DNA from 3 places in the Streptomyces akebiae genome. Region 2 is predicted to be linked to each of the others. Evidence: riboswitches for the same ligand, from Rfam matches in the RefSeq annotation. Region 2 holds a riboswitch; each other region holds the start of a gene.
The links. A riboswitch is a leader RNA that binds a small molecule or an ion and turns the genes downstream of it on or off. The one in region 2 is predicted to bind cobalamin.
Positions count from the first base shown of each region.

Region 1: another riboswitch for cobalamin. It lies ahead of K1J60_RS14665 (ribonucleoside-diphosphate reductase subunit alpha); the one in region 2 lies ahead of K1J60_RS02895 (ABC transporter substrate-binding protein).
Region 3: another riboswitch for cobalamin. It lies ahead of K1J60_RS41900 (energy-coupling factor ABC transporter permease); the one in region 2 lies ahead of K1J60_RS02895 (ABC transporter substrate-binding protein).

Region 1 is NZ_CP080647.1:3,441,223-3,446,257, reverse strand. Features, by position in the region: gene K1J60_RS14680 (GlxA family transcriptional regulator) at 1-31, opposite strand, end outside; gene K1J60_RS14675 (hypothetical protein) at 125-304, shown strand; gene K1J60_RS14670 (ribonucleotide-diphosphate reductase subunit beta) at 352-1,362, opposite strand; gene K1J60_RS14665 (ribonucleoside-diphosphate reductase subunit alpha) at 1,362-3,818, opposite strand; cobalamin riboswitch at 3,942-4,077, opposite strand; gene K1J60_RS14660 (GNAT family N-acetyltransferase) at 4,141-4,647, opposite strand; gene K1J60_RS14655 (nucleoside hydrolase) at 4,730-5,035, opposite strand, start outside.
Region 2 is NZ_CP080647.1:660,249-665,283, reverse strand. Features, by position in the region: gene K1J60_RS02905 (ABC transporter ATP-binding protein) at 1-223, opposite strand, end outside; gene K1J60_RS02900 (FecCD family ABC transporter permease) at 220-1,206, opposite strand; gene K1J60_RS02895 (ABC transporter substrate-binding protein) at 1,470-2,522, opposite strand; cobalamin riboswitch at 2,591-2,801, opposite strand; gene K1J60_RS02890 (DUF6215 domain-containing protein) at 2,869-3,534, opposite strand; gene K1J60_RS02885 (Gfo/Idh/MocA family protein) at 4,014-5,033, shown strand.
Region 3 is NZ_CP080647.1:9,672,190-9,677,224, forward strand. Features, by position in the region: gene cbiQ (cobalt ECF transporter T component CbiQ) at 1-415, opposite strand, end outside; gene K1J60_RS41895 (energy-coupling factor ABC transporter substrate-binding protein) at 421-957, opposite strand; gene K1J60_RS41900 (energy-coupling factor ABC transporter permease) at 954-1,673, opposite strand; cobalamin riboswitch at 1,704-1,886, opposite strand; gene K1J60_RS41905 (Nickel transporter NicT) at 2,152-3,276, shown strand; gene K1J60_RS41910 (NIPSNAP family protein) at 3,334-3,645, opposite strand; gene K1J60_RS41915 (helix-turn-helix domain-containing protein) at 3,693-4,118, opposite strand; gene K1J60_RS41920 (MFS transporter) at 4,174-5,035, opposite strand, start outside.

The DNA.
Region 1 (5,035 bases), 2.8 Mb from region 2:
CCATGAGGATGGCGGCCACGTTCTTCAGCATGCTGCCAGTGTGCCTCGGAAGTGGCAGTAATTCGAGGGGGTGCGGCAGTCCTGCCACTGTTTGTCAGGAGCGTTCGGCGCGACAGTGGTGTCCATGGATACGACACAGCTGCAAGGACTCATCGGAACTCTGGCCGTCCTCGGACTCCTCGCCCTGGTGGTGCTGCCCGCGGTCATCGGCGCCGTGCACGACCGGCGCGTCGACCGGCAGCTCGAGCGGGCGGCGGAGGAGCGGCGGGCGTCGTCGTCGCACCGCATCGCCCGCCCCGCCTGATCGCGTGAGGACCACGGATCCCCGCCCGTTCGACCAAGTCCGCCGAGCTAGAAGTCCTCGTCCAGGTCGACGGTGCCCTCCACCGCGACCTGGTACGCGGACGGGCGCCGCTCGAAGAAGTTGGTCAGCTCCTGGACGCCCTGCAACTCCATGAAGGAGAAGGGGTTCTCCGAGCCGTACACCGGGGCGAAGCCGAGGCGCGTGAGGCGCTGGTCGGCCACGCACTCCAGGTACTGCCGCATCGACTCGGTGTTCATGCCCGGGAGACCCTCACCGCACAGGTCGCGCCCGAACTGCAGCTCGGCCTCGACGGCCTCCCTCAGCATGTCCGTGACCTGCTGCTGCAGTGCGTCGTCGAAGAGCTCCGGCTCCTCCTTGCGGACGGTGTCCACCACCTCGAAGGCGAAGGACATGTGCATCGTCTCGTCGCGGAACACCCAGTTGGTGCCGGTGGCCAGGCCGTGCAGCAGACCCCGGCTGCGGAACCAGTAGACGTACGCGAAGGCGCCGTAGAAGAACAGGCCCTCGATGCACGCCGCGAAGCAGATCAGGTTGAGCAGGAAGCGGCGGCGGTCCGCCTGGGACTCCAGGCGGTCCAGCTTCTCGACCGAGTCCATCCACCGGAAGCAGAACTCCGCCTTCTCCCGGATGGAGGGGATGTTCTCCACCGCCGCGAAGGCCGCGACCCGGTCCTCCGGGTCGGGGAGGTAGGTGTCCAGGAGCGTCAGATAGAACTGGACGTGCACGGCCTCCTCGAAGAGCTGGCGGCTCAGATAGAGCCGCGCCTCCGGGGAGTTGATGTGCTTGTAGAGGGTCAGCACGAGGTTGTTCGCCACGATCGAGTCGCCCGTCGCGAAGAACGCGACCAGGCGGCCGATCAGGTGCTGCTCGGCCGGGGAGAGCTTCGCGAGGTCGGAGACGTCCGAGTGGAGGTCGACCTCCTCGACGGTCCAGGTGTTCTTGATCGCGTCCCGGTAGCGCTCGTAGAAGTCCGGGTAGCGCATCGGGCGGAGAGTCAGCTCGAAGCCGGGGTCGAGGAGATTCTGGTTGCTGGGCATCACTGGCAGGCCTCGCAGGACTCGGGGTTCTCAAGGGAGCAGGCGACGGCATCCGGGTCGGCCGACTGCTGGACGGGGATGGTGTTCTCGGGCCGGGCCGGGGTCTGCGCCTGGCCCTGGCCCTGTGCCGCGCGGGCGATGCGCGTCGCCGGGCGGGAGCGCAGGTAGTACGTGGTCTTCAGGCCCGACTTCCAGGCGTACGCGTACATCGAGGAGAGCTTGCCGATGGTCGGCGTCTCCAGGAACAGGTTGAGCGACTGGGACTGGTCCAGATACGGCGTGCGGGCGGCGGCCATGTCGATCAGACCGCGCTGCGGGATCTCCCAGGCCGTGCGGTACAGCGCCCGTACGTCGGCCGGGATCCACGCGAAGTCCTGCACCGAGCCGTTGGATTCGCGCAGCGCCTCACGGGTGCGGGCGTCCCAGACGCCCAGCTCCTTCAGGTCCTTCACCAGATACGAGTTGACCTGGAGGAACTCACCGGACAGCGTCTCGCGCTTGAACAGGTTGGACACCTGGGGCTCGATGCACTCGTACACACCGGCGATCGAGGCGATGGTGGCCGTCGGCGCGATGGCGAGGAGCAGGGAGTTGCGCAGGCCCGTCGTCGCGACGCGCTCGCGCAGGGCAGCCCAGCGCTCCGGCCAGGTGGGCTCGACACCGTAGTGGTCGGGGTGCAGCACACCGCGCGCCGTACGGGTCTTCTCCCAGGCCGGAAGCGGGCCGACCCGCTCGGCGAGGTCGGCGGAGGCCTCGTACGCGGCGAGCATGACGCGCTCGGCGATCCGAGTGGACAGGGCCTTCGCAGCCGGGGAGTCGAAGGGCAGACGCAGCTGGAAGAAGACGTCCTGCAGGCCCATCGCGCCGAGTCCGACCGGGCGCCACCTGGCGTTGGAGCGGCCCGCCTGCTCGGTCGGGTAGAAGTTGATGTCGACGACGCGGTCGAGGAAGGTGACGGCGGTGCGGACGGTCGCGTCCAGCCGCTCCCAGTCCATGTCGCCCGTCGCCCGGTCGACGAACGCGCCCAGGTTCACCGAGCCCAGGTTGCAGACCGCCGTCTCCCCGTCGTTCGTGACCTCCAGGATCTCCGTGCAGAGGTTGGAGGAGTGGACGACGTGGCCCGGCTCGGCCGTCTGGTTCGCCGTGCGGTTGGCAGCGTCCTTGAAGGTCATCCAGCCGTTGCCGGTCTGCGCGAGGGTGCGCATCATGCGGCCGTACAGGTCACGGGCCGCGATGGTCTTCTTCGCCAGGCCCTTCGCCTCCGCCTCGCGGTACGCGGCCTCGAACTCCTCGCCCCACAGGTCGACCAGCTCGGGTACGTCTGCCGGGGAGAACAGCGACCACTGCTCGTCCGCGTTCACCCGGCGCATGAACTCGTCCGGGATCCAGTGCGCCAGGTTCAGGTTGTGCGTACGCCGGGCGTCCTCGCCGGTGTTGTCACGAAGCTCCAGGAACTCCTCGATGTCGGAGTGCCAGGTCTCCAGGTAGACCGCGGCCGCGCCCTTGCGCCGGCCGCCCTGGTTCACGGCGGCGACCGAGGCGTCCAGGGTCTTCAGGAACGGCACGATGCCGTTGGAGTGCCCGTTGGTGCCCCGGATCAGCGAACCGCGCGAGCGGATACGGGAGTACGACAGGCCGATGCCGCCGGCGTGCTTCGAGAGGCGGGCCACCTGGTGGTAGCGGTCGTAGATGGAGTCCAGCTCGTCCAGCGGGGAGTCGAGGAGGTAGCAGGACGACATCTGGGGGTGTCGCGTACCGGAGTTGAAGAGGGTGGGGGAGGAGGGGAGGTAGTCGAGGCGGCTCATGAGCCCGTAGAGCGCGGCGACTTCGTCGAGGGCACGGATGCCCGCCTCCGCATCGGCACCCGTGTCCTCGGCGAGGCCGACGGCGACCCGCAGCATGAAGTGCTGGGGCGTCTCGACGACCTTGCGGGTGAGGGGGTGCCGGAGCAGATAGCGGCTGTGCAGGGTGCGCAGGCCGAAGTAGCCGAAGCGGTCGTCCCCGGCCGGGTCGATCAGGGCGTCGAGGCGCTCGGCGTGGGCGCGGGTGAACTCGGCCGTGCGGTCGGCGACGAGTCCCTCCCGGTGGCCCACGGCGATGGACTCGGTGAACGTCGTGACACCCTGCGAGGCCGCCTCGGCACGGATGCCGACGGCCAACAGCCGGGCGGCCAGTTTCGAGTAGGCGGGATCCTCGGAGATGAGGCCCGCGGCCGCCTCCGTGGCCAGCTCACGCAGCTCCGCGACCATCTCGGCGGAGGACACACGCACCGACCGGCCGCGCAGCGCGGCGGCGGCGACCCGGCCGGGATCGGCGTCGGGCAGGTCGGCGGTCAGCTCGGTCAGGGTCCGCAGCAACGCGGTACCAGGACCGTCGGTCTCCGTCGTCGGGTCTGTTGAAACCGACCTGGCTGCGGCCAGGTCGGCTGACACCGGATCGGCTGGCGCGATGGTCACGTGGGGCTCTCCCTCGCTCGGCTGGGGCCCTGCAGAGGGCAGGCGGCAGCACACGAGCGCACGGGGGCGTCGCGTCCACCGGCCCATTCCACGAGGCCCGGACGTCAGGGCACCCGGACCGGACGGCCGGGCGCACTGTCGGCAGGTGTTCGGACTGAACAGGCGTGCACACATGACGACGTATGCACGCGAGTACACCGTTGCGGGACAGTTCCGGATTCACACCGGATTCCCCTGCGGCGACAGCGAGCATGAGCATACATCTAGTGTCGGGTCGCGGTGTCACCCCCACATGTTGTGTCGCCATCGGCTTCGCAGGGTGTCAGAGCGTCAACTCGTAGGTGATCAGCGTGAGGTCGAGGAGGTCGGGGAGGGGGTTCCAGTCGCGCTCAGGTGTGCGAGTGAAGCCCAGACGTCCGTAGATGCGATGGGCCGCGTGCATGCTCCGCTGGGTCGACAGCACGACGCGCGCACAGCCCTCCACGGTGCGGGCGCGCTCCAGGCAGGCCCGTACGAGTGCCTCGCCGACACCTCGCCCACGGGCCTTCGGGGAGACCGCGAGCATCCGTATCTCGGCCTCTCCCTCGCGGGCGATGTCGGCCATGGGCCCGCCCGCGGGGACGAAGGTCACTCCGCCCAGCACCTGCCCCTCCGCGACCGCCACGAGCACGTCGGCCCGGGCGGCCCGCTTCGCCACGTTCCGCAGCTCGTCGAGGTACTGGTCGCTCTCTCCGAAGTCCAGCAGTCCGTCGTCGAGGTAGGCCTGTGCGGTGATCTCGCCGAGCGTGGCGTACTCCTCGGGGGTCACCGGCCTGATCGTGATGTCCATGCGTCGCAGTGTGCACGAGGGGCGGCTTCGCACGGCGGCGGTTATCCACAGGCGCCGCCGATGGTCGGACCATCGGATCGCGTCAGGTTGCCGCCGGCCACCTGGGCAGCGTCGTCACGAAGTCCGCGCTGAAGTCGCGGGTGCCCGGTCCCAGCGCGACGCGGCCGGTGGCCTGCAGACGGGCGGTCAGGGCGGGGGACTCGGAGTAGTAGACGCGCCGGGCTGCGGTCGGCACGAACACGGTCTGGCCGCGTGTGAGCTCGCTCGCGCACTCCACGACGACGGCCCCGTCGGCGGCCTCGACGAACGCCTCGTCGCCGCAGACGCCGACGGCCAGCGGATCGTGCAGCGGGCAGGTGCCGTCTCCGCCGTGGCGGGTGTAGGCGTC
Region 2 (5,035 bases):
GGTCGTCGAGGGTGACGACTCCCGAAGCCGGCGCGAGGACCCCGGCGAGCAGGCGCAGCAGTGTGGACTTGCCCGAGCCGTTGGGGCCGAGCAGACCGGTGACGGTGCCCGGCCGGGGCGCCACACTGACCCCGTCCAGGATCAGCGTGCCGTCGGCGGCGCGGGAGACCCGCTCGGCGCGCAGCCCGGAGGAGGCAATTGGGTCGGCGGCGGTGTCGGTCATCGGGTGCTCCTGGTCCGGTACATGATGGCGACGAACGCCGGGACGCCGATGAGGGACGTCACCACCCCGACCGGGACCTCCTGCGGGTCCAGGACCGTACGGGCGAGGGTGTCGACCCACACCAGGAACACCGCCCCGGCCAGCGCGGTGGCCGGCAGCAGCCGACCGTGGCCGGAGCCGGTCAGCGCGCGGGCGGCGTGCGGCAGCACCAGGCCGACGAAGCCGATCGCCCCCGACGAGGCGACCAGGGCGGCCGTGAGCAGAGCGGTGGCGCACAGCAGTACGAGCCGGGTGCGGGCCACGGAGACACCGAGCGAGGCCGCCGCGTCCTGCCCGAACGCGAACGCGTCCAGTGCGTGGGTGTGGCCCAGGCAGACCAGCAGCACCACCACCAGCACCGCCAGACACACCGTCACATCCGTCCAGTCGGCCCCGCTGAGCGAGCCGAGCAGCCAGAACAGCACCGCGCGGGTCGTCTCGGCGTCGGCCGCGGTCATCACCATGAAGGAGGTGAGCGCGGAGAACAGCTGCATCGCCGCGACACCGACCAGCACCACGCGGTCCGTGGAGCCGCCGAGGGTGTGGCTGAGCAGCAGCACGAGCCCGAAGGAGGCCACCGCGCCCAGGAACGCGCCGCCGGAGACCGACAGGGCCCCGCCTCCCACGCCGAGCACCACGACCACGACCGCGCCGGTCGACGCGCCGGAGGAGACGCCCAGCACGAAAGGGTCGGCGAGCGGGTTGCGCAGCAGGGACTGCATCACCGCGCCGCACACGGCCAGTCCGGCCCCGCACACGGCGGCCAGCAGGGTGCGCGGCAGCCGTAGGTTCCACACGATGCCGTCCCGGATGGGCGTCAACTCCGTGTGCCCCCAGCCGAGATGGGCCACCACCGTGGACCAGACGTCGACCACGCCGATGTCGGCCGGACCGATGGTGATCGCGAGGGCGATGGAGAGAAACAGCCCTCCGAGCCCGGCCATCCACGCCGATCCCCAGCGCAGCCGGCGGCCGAAGGCCACCGCCACCGCCGTCGAACCGTCCGCTCCACCGGGCCCCGCCGGGCTCGGCCCACCGGTCTTCGTGGGAGCCGGCCCACCGGTCTTCGCCGAGGGCGGCCCACCGGTCTCCACCGCCGTCGACGCGTCGGTGACCGCGTCGACGGCCGTGCCCGTCTCCGTGCCCGTCTCCGTGCCCGTCTCCGTGCCCGTTTCCGTGCCGGGCTCCGTGTCGGGCTCCGTGCCGGTCATCCCGTGAGACCGTACTCGCGCAGTGCCGCCGCGAGCTTCTCCACGCCCTCGACGGTCCGGACGGTCGGGTTCATGGCCTGGCCGGGCAGCAGCACATAGCGCTTCTTCCGCACCGCCGTCATGTTCCGGGTGACCGGGTCGGACTCCAGGAACTCGATCTTCTTCGCGGCCGTCTCGGCCGTCTGCTGCTTGCGGACCAGGTCCCCGACGACGAGGACGTCGGGATCGCGATCCGCGACGGTCTCCCAGTTGACCTGGGGCCACTCCTCCTCGGTGTCGTCGAAGACGTTCTTCGCGCCCAGCTCGCGGGTGATGACCCCGGGGGCGCCACAGCATCCGGCGAGGTACGGGGACTGGGCGTTGGCGAACCAGTACATGACGGTGACGTCATCGGCGTCGAGTCCGGCGGTCGCCTTCCGCACCCGGGACTTGAGCTCGGCCACCAGCTTCTCGCCGCGCTCCTCGACCCCGAAGACGCGGGCCAGATCGCGGACTTCGCCGTAGACCGTCTCCATGGTCAGCGGCTCGGTGCGGACGCCGTCGCCGTCACCGCTGTTGTCCTTGCCCACACAGTCGGAGGGCGACAGATACGTGGGGACGCCGAGCTTCTCGAAATCCTCCCGGGTCGCCACACCGCCCTTGCCGAGCGTGGAGGCGAACGAGGAGACGACGAGGTCGGGTTCGGTGTCCAGGACCTTCTCGAAAGACGGCGCGTCGTCGGCGAGCCGAGGCACCTTCGCGTCGGCCTTCTCCAGTTCCTTCGGCAGCGGATCGGTCCAGGTGGCGGTGCCCACCATGCGGTCGGCGAGCCCGAGGGAGAGCAGGATCTCGGTCGTGCCCTGGTTGAGGGAGACGGCGCGTTCGGGCGGGCTGTCGACCCGTACCTCCTGCCCGCAGTTGTCGAGGGTCACCGGATATCCGGCGGACCCGCCCGAGGCCGGGCCACCGCCCGGGGGTGCTGCGGAGCCGGAGCCTCCGCAGCCGGTCAGCAACAGGGAACCGGCGGCCAGGAACAGGACGGCATGGCGGACGGGGCGTGCGAGTGGCACGGGACTTCCTTCGGCGTCGAGGGCTCATGCGCGAAGCCCGGTCGTACGATGCTTCCCCGGGCACCCCTCGGTGCCGGGGACCGCCAGCAGGTCTTCGGACTCGGGGTCACCCGGACGGGACGCCTTCCCGGACCGCGATCGTGATCGCCGTCCAGTGGCCGTTGCCCCGCCCGTCGCCCTCACCGCTGCGCGTCAGCTCCGGATTCGCACCGGATTCCCTGACCCGTACGCGTACTTACGTGTGCGTACGTGGGTTCGACTGGCGTCGGCAAGCTATCACAGGCCGCCGGCGCGCTGGGCCGCCGAGCGCTGAGGCCGCCGAGGGTTGAGGCCGCCCGAGGGCTCGTCAGGCCGCGGGCTTCCAGCCCGGGAGCGTCGGCAGGACCTTCTCGGCCACACGGAACAGGGCCGCGTCGTCGGGGACCTGGGAATCCTGGCGATAGATGACGAGCTCGAAGGTGGTGCCGCTGTCCTTCGGGTCGGTCGCGACCAGCAGCCGCCGGGCGACGCCGCCGGGGCCGGACTGCGGGTCACTGCCGTCGAGGCGGAACGAGAGGGAGATGGTCTGACCCGAGTACAGGGCCGCCGCATGTCCCAGGACCGTCCTGGTCTCGACGCCGGCGCCCAGGTAGCCGACCGACTCGGCGACGGGGAGGTCCTCGTACGACGCCGACAGCTCCACGGTGTACGTGTCGAGTTCGACGGTCGCCTCGGGGGTGACGGTCTTGGTGCCGTCGAACCAGGTGGACTCGTTCTGGCTGCCCGACGCGATGACCGCCTGCTCGGTGGGCGTCCCGAGGAGCTTCGGCAGGTCGGAGCGGTTCAGCGCGGTGCACAGCTGTGCACCCGAGACCTCGCCCCGTGGTGCCGGAGAGGCGTCGTCCGAGGACGAGCAGACGGCCGGCCCCAAGGTCTCGGGGGTCGTGTCGAGGAGGTCCGCCAGCAGCCACATCCCGCCCAGCAGCACCCCCACGGTCGCCACCGCCGAGACGACCTGAGCCCCCGTGCTCATCTCCTTCGTCGAGCCGACTCGGGAAGCCGCTCTCGAACCCGTCTCCGGATCTGCTGCCGATCCCATATCCGGACCGACTGCCGACCCCGTATCCGGACTTGCTGTCGCACCCGCCTCCGGACCTGCTACCGATCCCGACGCCGGACCTACCGAACCCGTCTCCGGACCTACTGCTGAACCCGTCTCCGCCCCTACTGCCGATCCCGTCTCCGCATCCTCTGCCGAGCCCGCTCCGGAATCGGAGAAATCGTCGACCATGTCCCCCGTGCCCCCACCTTGATGTGCACACGCCTGACGCGCGCCGGGGGAGCCTAACCGGTGCTCGTCGCCCGGGGAAACGCAATTCCGCGTACGCCGCTCGCCGTGGCCCCGCGAGGCCGGCCGCGCAGGCGTGAAGAAGGGCTCCTCGGGGGAGGACGAGACCCTGTGCGCCCGCTGCCCCGGGCGCCGACCCGGCCCGCGCGAAAGGAAGAAGAGGTATGACCGAGCAGGGCTCCCTCGGTGTCGCCGTCGTCGGCACCGGCCGGATGGGCGCCGATCATGTGCGCCGGATCTCCGAGGTGATCAGCGGCGCCCATGTGACCGCCGTCGTCGACCTCGACACCGACCGTGCCCGGGCGATCGCCGCCGGCATCGAGGGGTGCGCGGCCTACGGCGACCCGGCCGAGGCACTGACCGCACCGGGCGTCGACGCCGTCCTCGTGGCCTCACCGGGCCCCGCGCACGAGGCGGCCCTGCTCGCCGCGTTCGCCCACGACCTGCCCGTACTGTGCGAGAAGCCCCTCACCCCGGACACCGCCTCCGCGCTCCGGCTGCTGGAGGCGGAGCAGCGGCTGGGGCACCGCCGGGTACAGGTGGGGTTCATGCGCCGCTACGACCGTGAGTACGTCAAGCTCAAGGCCCTGCTGGACAGCGGCGACCTGGGCCGGCCGCTGCTGCTGCACCACCGGCACCGCAACGCCGAGGCCCCGCCCGGTTTCACCGACGCCATGGCCATCAACGACTCCGTGGCCCACGAGATGGACATCACCCGCTGGCTGCTCGGCCAGGAGATCACCGCCGTCAGTGTGCTGCGGCCCCGGCCGTCCGCGCACGCCCCCGAGGGCCTCAGCGACCCGCAGCTCGTCGTCTTCGAGACCGACGGCGGCGCGGTGGTCGACGTCGAGATCTTCCTCAGCGCCCGCTACGGCTACCAGGTGCAGGCCGAGGCCGTCTGCGAGGACGGCACGGCCCGCATCGGCGACGGGCACGACATGCTCGTCAACGCGGCGGGCCGCTGGGGCGGCACGGTCACCCCGGGCTACATCGAGCGGTTCGAGGACGCCTACGACCGACAGGTCCAGGCCTGGGTGGACGCCACCCGGCGCGGCGAGGTCACCGGACCCAGTACCTGGGACGGGTACGCCGTCGCCGCGATCTCCGAGGCCGGCGTCCGCGCCCAGACCGAGGGGGTCCGCACCGAGGTGGAACTCGTCGAACGCCCCGCCCTCTACCGCTGACC
Region 3 (5,035 bases), 9.0 Mb from region 2:
CCGGCACCCCGGCCCGCACGAGCCGGGGCAGCAGGTCCGACATGGGAGTGGTGAAGGCGAACAGGAGGACGCCGAGGGAGGCGGCCGAGGTGCGCAGCAACAGCTCCCCGGCATGCACCGGCCCGCCGACGGCCGGGGTGACGAACCCGTCCGGCCCGCCCACCTGAACGAGCAGCGGCAGCGCGCCGGTCACGCAGAAGCCCAACGGCACCCGGTAGGCCCGCCACAGCCGACGGCCGGGCACGCCCGCGGGGCCCAGCAGCACCACGAGCGCGGTCAGCAGGACCAGAGCCGCGCCGGGCCAGGGCGGCAGGGAGATCGCCAGCACGGTGAGGCCGAGACCGAGCACGGCCTTGTCCACGGGATGGCGGCGGCGCCAGCGACTGCTGTGCGCCGCCGCGTCGATCGGCAGCACCCGGGTCAGCCCCGCCCGGCGGAGGACTCCCCGGAGCCACCGGACGAGCCTTCGTCGCCGGATGCGCCGGATGCGCCGGATGCGCCGGATGCGCCGGATGCGCCCTTCGAGGCCGCCGCGGCGGCCGGGGCACTCGCCGCCGCCGTGGCCGCCGCCCTCGCCGTGGACGCCGCGACCGCCACGTCCACCGGCTTGGCCGGAGCCGTGTCGGCCTCCCCGGCCGCGTCGAGCAGTGCCCGGGCCCGGGCCTCGCCCTGGCGTCGACCCCGGTGGATGCCGAAGTAGTAGGCGAGGACCCCCGCGCCGAGGGCGGCCTGGAGGGAGAAGAGTGCCGACTCGATCTCACCGGACGGCGGTTCGTAGAGAGGGGAGAACCACGGCTCGTAGTCCGGCTCTATCTCCGTGATCGCCGTCTCCGCCTCGCCGTCGGCGCCCGTGAAGGGCTCCTCCTTGTGGTCGCCGAGGCCGAGGGCCAGCGGCAGGACGGCGAGTGCGGCCACGGCGAGCAGCAGCAGTGCGTTGATCTTCGTGTTCCGCTTCATCGGGCCACCGCCTTGTTCCCGGTCTCCGTCCCGGCCCCGGCGCGGCTCTGCCCGCCGGTCAGGAGCACGCCGAGCCGGGTCAGTTCGCCCTTGCTCGACTGCACCAGCAGACGCATCACCAACACCGTGAGCAGACCTTCGCTGACCGCGAGCGGGATCTGGGTGACGGCGAAGATGGAGCCGAACTTGCCGAGCGCGCCCAGGAAGCCGCTGCTCGGGTCGGGGAAGGCGAGCGCCAACTGCACGCTGGTGACGCAGTAGGTGACCAGGTCGGCGAAGAACGCGCCGAAGAACACCGTCACCATCAGCGGCACGCCGAAGCGTCGTAGCAGCCGGTAGACACCGTAACCCGCCCAGGGGCCGACGATCGCCATCGAGAAGACGTTGGCGCCGAGCGTGGTCAGACCGCCGTGGGCGAGCAACAGTGCCTGGAAGAGCAGGGTGATGGTGCCGAGCACCGCCATGATCGGCGGCCGGAACAGGATGGCACCGAGGCCGGTGCCGGTGGGGTGGGAGCAACTCCCGGTGACCGACGGGAGCTTCAGCGCGGACAGAACGAAGGTGAAGGCCCCCGAGGCGCCGAGCAGCAGCGTGCTCTCGGGATGCTCCCTGACCTCACGGGTGAGTGCCCTGACTCCGTGGACGACGAACGGCGCGGACGCGACGCCCCAGGCGATCGCGTGCGCCGGAGGAAGGAAACCCTCGGCTATGTGCATGGCTCAGCAGACCCTCTCCAGCACCTCGTGGATGGTTGACGCGCCTTGGCCGGTCTCCTGGCTTACGGGTGACACCGCCCGTGCTCCGCCTTCCCGGGTCCGAAGACCCAGTGGCTGTCCGTGAGGACCGGAGCCGGACTTCCCGATCACAGTGGCGAGGGCCGCACCGGCATCACACCGGATTTCCCGTTCACCAAGGCGTGGTGACAGTAGTGCCCAGATAAGGACGCTGACAAGCGGAGGCGAGGGGCGCGCAGGCGCCGTGCGACAGCTCACACCCCGGCGCACGCCCGGCGCCACGTCGAGAGAACGGACCTGACCGAAAGCAGACGGGAGCTTTACTGCGACGATATTGCAGCTGCCAACATGGCGCACAAGGCTGAGGAGGCTCGACCGCACGACCGCGGCACGAGGACCTCGACCGCACGGACGCGGCGACGCGACGCGAGGCACGCAGAGAAGAAGAGGCGCACGCCCCATGGCTCCTGGTACCGACACCGCCCCCTCGGCCACCGCCGGGACGGGCGGTCTCTCATGGCGGCGGATCCGCGCCACGACGACGCGCGGGGAGTGGGCCGGCCTGGGCGGGATGGCCGGTTTCATCCTGGCGCTGCACCTCGTCGGCTGGTTCACCCTCGTGGTGATCGTCGCCCCCGAGCACTACAGCGTCGGCAGCAGGACCTTCGGCATCGGTATGGGTGTCACCGCCTACACCCTGGGCATGCGGCACGCCTTCGACGCCGACCACATCGCCGCCATCGACAACACCACCCGCAAACTGATGGGGGAGGGGCGACGCCCGCTGTCGGTCGGCTTCTGGTTCTCCCTCGGCCACTCGTCGATCGTGCTCGTCCTCACCTTCCTGCTCACCCTCGGCGTCAAGACGCTCGCCGGACCCGTCCGCGACGACGGCTCCGCGCTGCACGAGGTGACCGGCTGGATCGGCACCACCGTCTCGGGGACGTTCCTGTACGCCATCGCCCTCGTCAACCTGGTGGCCCTGGTGGGGATCTGGAAGGTGTTCCGCGAGATGCGCTCGGGCACCTTCGACGAGGCCGCGCTGGAGGAACGGCTGAACAGCCGGGGCCTGATGAACCGCCTGCTCGGGCGGTTGATGAGGTCCCTCACCAGGCCCTGGCAGATGTATCCCGTCGGCCTGCTCTTCGGCCTCGGCTTCGACACGGCGACGGAGGTCGCGCTGCTGGTCCTGGCCGGTTCGGGCGCCGCCTCCGGGCTGCCCTGGTACGCGATCCTGTGCCTGCCCGTCCTGTTCGCCGCCGGAATGTCGCTCCTCGACACCGTCGACGGCACGTTCATGAACTTCGCCTACGGCTGGGCGTTCTCCCAGCCGGTCCGCAAGGTCTACTACAACCTCACCGTCACGGGTCTGTCCGTGGCCGTCGCCCTCGTCATCGGCACGGTCGAACTCCTCGGCCTCGTCGCCGAGAAGGCCCACCTGCACGGCCTCTTCTGGGACCGGGTCTCCGGCCTCGACCTCAACACCGTCGGCTATGTGGTCGTCGGCCTCTTCTTCGTCACCTGGGCGGTCGCCCTGCTGGTCTGGCGGTTCGCGCGGATCGAGGAGAAGTGGACAGCGGGGTGAACACCCACGAACACCCACCACCCACCCGCACCACGGCACACGGGCGCCCCACCGGCCTCAGGACAAGCCGTCGAGCGGCCGGAGGAAGCGGCGTTCGTACCGCTTGATGCAGCGGGTGTCGCGGGCCAGCGCGAACGCGTCCTGGCACTCCGGATCGGACATGCTGTCCGTGCGGTACCGCTCGTACGCGGCGAGACTGGGAAAGGAGAACAGGGCGTAGGCGATGTCGCTGTCGCTCTCGCTCGGCAGGAAGTAGCCGTGGTGCGTCCCGCCGAAACGGTTGACGAGCCGAACCCAGCGCCGCCCGTACTCTTCGAAGTCCTCAAGTTTGTCGGCGTCGATCTCGTACTTCAGATGAATGGTGATCACGGCTCCATGGTCCCCCGGGGCGCGGGCGACGGCCATGCCGGTCGGCGTCATGGGGTGGGGGAGGTGGTCAAGGCGTCGACGAGCCGGGCGAACTCGGTGCGTTGCCGGGCGGTCGGTGCGGTGTAGAGCGGCGCCTGCAACTCGCCGGGGAGCTGCTCGGCGCGCCGCCGTCGGGGGATCAGGGCCGCGGCGACGGGTTGCGGTTCTCGCCAGCCGTGGTGGGCCGCCTGCTCGACGCCGAGGTTGACGACCATGGCCGCCTGGGCGGTCAGTCCGTACACGCGCACCGCCGCCAGATGGCAGGCACCCCGGTGTTCTCGCTGTACGTGGACGCGCTGCATGGCCGCCCCGACGGGATCGTCTGCGGGGCAGGGCTGCGCGCGCCAGCCGGCGAACAGGGGCAGGGAGGCGGCGTCGGCGGCGTCGACCAGCCGCTGCGCCAAGTGGTCGTCCTCCGCCGAGCCTTCGGACACACTCCAGGAACACATCGGCCCCGTCGGCCCCGTCCCACCGAAGTGCCCAGGCCCCTCAGCGGGCGTGCAGCCCGTCCGTGAGGTGGCCGTGGCTGTGTCGCCATCCGTTCGGGACGCGCCGGGCCCCCGCCAGATGGGGGTGACCGAAGGGGAGGTCGGCGTGCACGTGGGCTCCGTGCACGCCGGCCGCGTGCGCATGGCCCGCGTGCGTCCGGTCCGGCGGTGCGGGAGCCGAGGGTGCGTCGGCGCTCGATGTCGTCGGCCAGAGCCGTACGGCCAGCAGCGCCGCGCCCAGCGCGAGCGAACCCAGGGCGAGCACCGCCCAGTTCAGCCCGGCCGCCGCCCCCAGCCATCCGGCCAGCGGGTACGTCAGCAGCCAGCAGCCGTGCGAGAGGGAGAACTGGGCGGCGAACGCGGCCGTACGTTCCCCGGGCGCCACCGAGCGGCGGACGAGGCGTCCGGTCGGGGTGAGCACCGCCGAGCACGCGGCACCGAACGCGGCCCAGACGACCAGCAGCCCGGGCAGCCGCCAACTCCCGCCCGGTGCCCCCGTGACGGCCCCCAGCCCGGCGAAGACGACGGTCAGCGACAACGCGCCCGGCAGCATCACGGCCCGGTCCGGCACCTTGTCCAGCACCCGGGGCAGCATCAGCGCCACGGCCATGGAACCGGCCCCGTACGCCCCGAGAGCCAGCGGCAGGGCGCCCGCCGACAGGCCCAGCACATCGCGGACGTAGACGACGGAGTTCACCGTCACCATCGCCCCGGCCGCCGCGACCGCGAGGTTCAGGGCGAGCAGGGCCCGCAGCTCGGGCACGCCCAGGAAGAGGCGCGTGCCGGCGGTGGCCCGCGCGTACACGCCGCCCGTGCTCGGGGCGGTGGCGGCGGCCCGCTCGGGCAGGGCGGTCGAGACGACC